2 regions of the Rothia sp. HMSC065B04 genome follow, and region 1 is predicted to be linked to the other one. Evidence: riboswitches for the same ligand, from Rfam matches in the RefSeq annotation. Region 1 holds a riboswitch; the other holds the start of a gene.
The links. Region 1 has a riboswitch for S-adenosylmethionine ahead of HMPREF2845_RS03435 (methylenetetrahydrofolate reductase). Riboswitches for the same ligand answer to the same signal wherever they lie in the genome.
Positions count from the first base shown of each region.

Region 1 (3,375 bases):
CTCTGAGCCATCAGATTGTCTAGATAGTAGTTCTCTGCCCGATAATCCTCGTACATTAGGGTGTAGATAGCGTAATCACGTTTAGCGAGAATCACCATTGCAATGGCTAAGGGCAATGAACACAGTGCCGCAAAAATTGCTGCCACAATGCTGACGTTCGCGATATTAAGACAGAGAAGTAACACCATTGCGAAGGCACTCACCAATGTCATAACTGACATGGTGTGAACCTGCAATTCCTGTTTCGATATTGCCTCTCTAGCAGCACGTATATCTTCCTGCGATTTTGTGCTACCTATATCAGATAATGGAAATGTAGATAACCTGTTATTTAACATGCAGTGAACCCGATAATTCACCTTTGATTTGAGGATCAGCATGTTACTTATTACCCAACGTTGGGCAATAATATTAATTCCAACAACAAGGGCAAGCGCAACAATATAAATCCAGGCCGCGCCACCATTCGAACCGCTCAAGGCTGACACTGTATTACCAATCAGCAGAGACTGACTCAAGGGAATGCAGGCGATGACGGCTAGCGATAGGGCGACGCTCACCAGGGTTGTGGGACAGGTTTTCCATGCTAGGCGGAAGGACCAGAGTATAGAAGAAAATAGCTTTTTCATTCTCACCACGCTCACAAAGTCATACTGAACTCATCTTTGAGCCCTACAACTCCTCGATGAGCGGACATCGAAACACTACCCGTGCCTCATTAGTTACCCTACTCCTCACTGAAATATAAAACACACATATTCGCGCGTGTCCAAGAATATTAAGCAGATGTATCTGCGATAGTTCCGGACATCCATGGGTCAGCCGACAGCCCTACCCGCAACACCCCCCAGCCGCCCTTCGTCATAGTCAGTCATATTAAGTTCATATTTCGCCCCAATGTCATGTCCAGAAATATTAGGACATCAACCGCCGTATCCCTTGCATGCCCTCGGAAGCGGTGGGTAAAGTGAAAGCGTTATCTATCAAGAGCGACCGAGAGATCTGGCTCGTAGACGTCGCAGCAACCTCGCCAGTATCCCCCACCGTCACGGTGCAGGGTACGGACAAGGTGCTCCCGCCAGAACCGATAGAGAAGAATACCCTTCGGCACCCCTTGATGATGTGCACCCGCAAACCGGTACAGCACATCCTGCAGAAGAATTCGCGCACCCTCACGGTGCGTATCTATCGGGTGAACACGAAGGATGGTTATGGCTACAGTTCACCCGGCTCTTTCTTTTGAGCTATTCCCTCCGCGCTCACAGGCGAGCTGTGAGTCGCTGCTCCGCACCATTGCGGAGCTTGAGGGCACCAACCCCGACTACGTGTCGGTCACCTACGCCGGTGACGCTAAGCGCCGCCAGAAGACCTTGGCGCTGCTCGACCACCTAGTGCATGAAACCTCCCTCACCCCGCTGGCTCACCTGATTTGTGCAGGCCACTCGGTGCATGAGCTGGAGCGCGCAGTCCGCCTAATTCTGGGTCTGGGAGTGCGCGGCTTCCTGGCTCTTCGCGGTGATATTCAGGAAGGTCAGGTTTCTGAACTTCCTTTCGCCCGCTACCTGGTAGAGCTCATTCGCCGCGTGGAGCGTGAAGATTTCGCCCACCTGGCGGCTGGCAAGGTGTCGATTGGTGTGGCGGCGTACCCGCAGAAGCACCCCGAGTCCGCATCCCTGCTGCAGGATATTGAGATTCTGCTGTCCAAGCAGCGTGCCGGCGCGGACTTCGCGATCACTCAGGTGTTCTTTGAGGATGAGCGCTACAGCGCCCTGGTCGATTCGGCGCACCTGGCAGGCGTGGATATTCCGATTATTCCGGGCATCATGCCGGTAACCTCGCTGAAGCGGTTGCAGAATCTCTGCCAGATGGCGGGCATGGAAGTCCCGACGGACCTCGCCTACGCCCTAGAGACAGCAACCAGTAGCGCTGAGCTGCACCGCATCGGTGTTGAGTACGCGTTGAACCAGTGCCGCGCCGTGATGGACGCGGGCGCGCCGGGTCTGCACTTCTTCACCTTCAACGAGCATGCGGCGGTTCTGGACGTTCTGGACCAGCTGGACCTACCCCGATACAGCAACCGTTTCTCTCAGCCGCTGAGCGAACTGGAATACGCCTAACCCCCATAACGCTCCTTGTCGGATGCGTTTCCATAATCTCCCCCACAAATATTCCGGGAGTTACGACCCCCGTTTCACCGCCCACCGCTGGGTGGCGAAACACCGGAACTGACTCCCACATCTATCCCCAGTAAAGGAAAAATTACTATGTCGAACACCGCATTCCCCGCCGCAACCATTGTTGGTTACCCCCGCGTGGGCCGCTTCCGTGAGCTGAAGAAGGCTCAGGAGGCTTTCTGGAAGGGCAAGGCAACCCTGCAGGAGCTGCAGGACACCGCCGCTGACGTGCAGCGCACCTACTTCGAGCGCGTGACCGCTGCCGGCCTGAAGGCTGATAACTACTCGATTCCGGCAACCTTCTCCTACTACGACCAGGTGCTCGACGTTGTTCGCCTGTTCACCCTGGTTCCCGAGCGTCTGGCTGAGGCTAAGGATGCACGCGGTCTGCTGGATCTGCCCGGCTACTTCGCACTGGCGCGCGGTACCGAGACCCTGCCTCCGTTGGAGATGACTAAGTGGTTCGACACCAACTACCACTACCTGGTGCCCGAGATTGGTGCCGGCACCGAGATTAAGCTGAACCTTGAGGCCATTGACGAGCAGCTCGAGGTCGCTAAGGAGGCTGGTGTGAAGGTTCGCCCGCAGATTGTTGGTCCCCTGACCCTGCTGCTGGGCGCTAAGGCTGAGCAGGGTTCCGCTGAGGACTTCTCCCCCGTTGACCGTCTGGATGAGTTCGTTGCCGCTTACGCTCAGGTGCTGGAGCAGCTGGCTGAGCGCGGTGTTGAGTGGGTTCAGCTGGATGAGCCGGGCCCGACCGTGGACCGTGCCGACAACGCGAAGGTTGCTGAGCTTGCCGAGCGCACCTACCGCACCCTGGCTGCCGGCGAGAAGCGCCCGCAGATTCTGGTGACCAGCCCCTACGGTTCCCTGCGTGAGAACCTGCCGGCTCTGCTGGGTACCGGTATTGAGGCTCTGCACCTTGACCTGGTGCACGGCGTGTACTCGAAGGCTGAGCTGGAGTCCGTTTCTGCCGCTGGTGTGCACCTGGTTGCCGGTGTTGTGAACGGCCGTAACGTGTGGCGTGCCGATGTTCGCGCGGCTCTGAAGACTCTGGAGGCGCTGCCCGGCGCATCCGAGGGTGCCGTGTCGGTGTCCTCCTCGACCTCCCTGCAGCACGTGCCGCACGACCTGGCTCTGGAAGACCCCGCCGAGGTTCCCGTGGACGGCCTGGCATTCGCCGACCAGAAGGTTGCCGAGA
Region 1 is NZ_KV808407.1:88,835-92,209, reverse strand. Features, by position in the region: partial or broken gene HMPREF2845_RS03440 (ATP-binding cassette domain-containing protein) at 1-629, opposite strand, end outside; SAM riboswitch class I at 978-1,094, shown strand; gene HMPREF2845_RS03435 (methylenetetrahydrofolate reductase) at 1,212-2,117, shown strand; gene metE (5-methyltetrahydropteroyltriglutamate--homocysteine S-methyltransferase) at 2,265-3,375, shown strand, end outside.

Region 2 (3,375 bases), on a different contig from region 1:
GCGGAACCGGAACCTTCACCGGCGCAGGCGCTGAGCAGAGTAGCAAAAGCGGCGGCTGCAGCAAGGGACTTGAGGGCGGTACGGCGAGACGGGGAGTAAGTCATGATGAAATCTTTTCGCTTCTGAAGATGATGATGTGATGTGTGAGAAATGCGTTTCGTGGCGGCTTTAGGCGTTATCTTCCACGCCGAGCTCAGCCAACAGTTCGCTACGCAGCGCCGTGATCTCTGCATCGGCGCGGTCACGGGGGTGAGAACGGTCAACGGTCACAATGCGCTGGATGGTGGCGGGCGCCTCCGGGGTGTCCTTACCGAGGACGATCACCCGGTCAGAGAGGTACAGCGCCTCTTCCACATCGTGGGTGACCAGCAGAATCGTGGTCGGGTCTTGACGGTGCACGTCCAACAGCAAATCCTGCATGTTGATGCGGGTCAGCGCGTCCAGAGCACCGAAGGGCTCGTCGAGCAGCAGCACGCCGGGGTTGCGTGCGAGCGCTCGCGCCAGGGACACGCGCTGAGCCATACCGCCTGAAATTTCCTTGGGACGGTGGGTTGCGTATTCGCCCAGTCCGACCAGGTCGAGCAGGCGCGCTACGGATGCTGCGCCTTCAGATTTTTTGGTGCCCTGCGGTAGTCCGAGAGCCACGTTGTCGGCGACGGTGCGCCAGGGGAGCAGGCGCGGTTCCTGAAAGCCGATAGCTACGCGGGGGTCGAGGCCGGTCACTGCCTTCTCGCCGATACGCACGGTACCTGCGGTGATGCGGTTCAGGCCTGCTGCTGCACGCAGGAGAGTGGATTTGCCGCATCCGGAGGAGCCGATGACGGAGATAATCTCGCCGGGGGCTGCGGTGAAGGAGACTCCGCGAAGAACTTCGTGGGTTCCGCCGGGCACGGGGAAAGATTGTCCGACGCCTTCAAAGCTCAAGGGGACGGCGGCGGTGGATACGGCACGGCGGCCGTTCTTTTCACTGGTGGGTACGTCAGTTACTGCACTGTTGAGTGTCATGTCACTTCCATCGTTCCTGGCGTTAGCACCGGGGGCGGAAGAATCCGTGCCGGTTGCTGCGACGTCGTGGAGCCAGGTCTCTCAGTCGCTCTGGATGGTTTGCTTCTCCCACCCTATGGGCTGTGGCGTGCCTCAATCAACCCTGCGGGCGCGTATGAATTTCTATGACCGTATATTTCGCATTTATCACGAAATATTTCGGTTCCACGTCACAAAAAGATTTTTTCGTCACAAACGTGACCTCCCTCCCGCGCGCCCCGTACACTCAAACCACGAGATCATGAGTCCCGGCGCTAAGCTCTGGCTAGCCGGGCGGCAACCCTCTCCCGTAGCGGGGTGCCCCAGATGATGATCTGGCCTCAACGGAAAGAGGCAAGTACGGCGCGAACGCGCCACCTGCACGAAGGCCACCACCGAACGCAGAAGGCAAGAAGGAGGCGGCGCGCGGGGTGCAGGGCACTAACCCGATCGTCCCCGATCATTCGCGAAAGGAAAATCGATGGCTGAGCAGAAGAAGCGCATCGTAGTTAACGCATTCGAAATGACCTGCATCGGTCACCAGAGCTTCGACCTCTGGCGTCACCCGCGCTCCCGCGCAACCGAGTACAACACCATCAAGTACTGGACTGACCTGGCTAAGACCCTTGAGCGCGGCCTGTTTGACGCCGTGTTCATCGCTGACGTTGTTGGTATCTACGACGTGTACAAGAACTCTGCCGCTCCCGCCATTGAAGGTGCCGCTCAGGTTCCCGTGAATGACCCCGCAACCCAGATTTCTGCAATGGCTGCAGTGACCGAGCACCTCGGCTTCGGTGTGACTGCTGCCGCTACTTTCGAGCAGCCCTACACCCTGGCTCGCCGCTACGCCTCCCTCGACCACCTCACTGAGGGCCGCGTCGGCTTCAACGTTGTGACTTCTTACCTGCCTTCGGCTGCTGAGAACCAGGGTCTGCCCACCCAGATCCCGCACGACGAGCGCTACGAAATCGCCGACGAGTTCCTGGACGTCTGCTACAAGCTGTGGGAAGGCTCCTGGGAAGACGGCGCAGTCATCAAGGACCGCGAGCGCGGCATCTACGCTGACCCCTCCAAGGTCCACCCGATTGGCCACAAGGGCAAGTACTTCTCCGTGCCCGGTATCTCCCTGACTGAGCCGAGCCCGCAGCGCACCCCCGTGATCTTCCAGGCTGGCGCATCCAGCCGCGGCCAGCAGTTCTCCGGCAAGCACGCTGAGGCTGTGTTCATCAGCGCCCTGCGCCCGGACCTGACCCGCGTTGTGACCGACCGTATTCGCGCCGCTGCAGAGGAGCAGGGCCGTAGCCGCGACGACGTCAAGATCCTCGCAATGCTCTCCGTCATCGTGGATGAGACCGAAGAGAAGGCAAAGGCAAAGTACGAGGAGTACAAGAAGTACGTGAACCTCGACTCTGCACAGGCTATTGTCGGCGGATGGTCCGGTGTTGACCTGTCCCAGTTCGACGAGGACGAGGTCCTGAACTACGTGCAGACCGAGTCGATTCAGTCCTTCCTGACCCCCTTCACCCTGCAGGCGAAGGACAAGAAGTGGACCCGCAAGGACATCGCTGAGCACACCACCCTCGGCGGCATGGGCGAGGTCATTGTTGGTGACCCGGTTCAGGTTGCTGACGAGCTGGAGCGTTGGATCGACGAGGGTGGCCTGGACGGCATCAACCTGGCTTACCACGTCTCCCCGGGTTCGTTCGAGGACTTCATCGAGTACGTTGTTCCCGAGCTGCAGAAGCGCGGCCGCTACCGCACCGAGTACGAAGGCAACACCCTGCGTGAGAACATCTTCGGTAAGGGCCACACCAAGGTTGCTGACTCCCACCCGGCTGCTAAGTACCGCGGCGCATACGTGGGCAAGCCTTCGGCTGCTGACACCCCGGCTCGCGCAATCGCTGAATAAGCGTTGCCGCTGAAGCGTACCGTGTAGGTTCGCTCAAACTTAACGATTGAAAACAAGAACGCCCGTTCTGCTGGAGGATTTGTACCCCCGGCAGGGCGGGCGTTTCTTTGCGCTGTGCTTTCTTGATGCGGGCTTTCTTGAAGCGGCGCGTTCTTTATACTGGTTGGCATGACTGAACTGAACCAGGTTGAACTTAACCACGATGACCGCTGCCCCTGCTCGAGCGGCGAGGTGTACGGCGCCTGCTGCGGCAGGTTCCTGGGCGAGTTTGCCGCCTCCGGCACGCTGACTGCTCCCGCGCCGGAGCAGCTGATGCGCTCGCGTTTTACCGCGTTTGCGACAGGGGATGCGGCGTACCTGCTGGCGAGCTGGCATCCGAGTACTCGCCCGCCCGCCTTGGAGTTGGAGGATGATATCCGCTGGTATCGCCTGGATATTCTGGG
Region 2 is NZ_KV808409.1:78,064-81,438, forward strand. Features, by position in the region: gene HMPREF2845_RS06940 (aliphatic sulfonate ABC transporter substrate-binding protein) at 1-104, opposite strand, end outside; gene HMPREF2845_RS06945 (ABC transporter ATP-binding protein) at 169-1,005, opposite strand; SAM riboswitch class I at 1,010-1,106, opposite strand; SAM riboswitch class IV at 1,282-1,390, shown strand; gene HMPREF2845_RS06950 (LLM class flavin-dependent oxidoreductase) at 1,505-2,932, shown strand; gene HMPREF2845_RS06955 (YchJ family protein) at 3,101-3,375, shown strand, end outside.
Region 2: another riboswitch for S-adenosylmethionine. It lies ahead of HMPREF2845_RS06950 (LLM class flavin-dependent oxidoreductase); the one in region 1 lies ahead of HMPREF2845_RS03435 (methylenetetrahydrofolate reductase).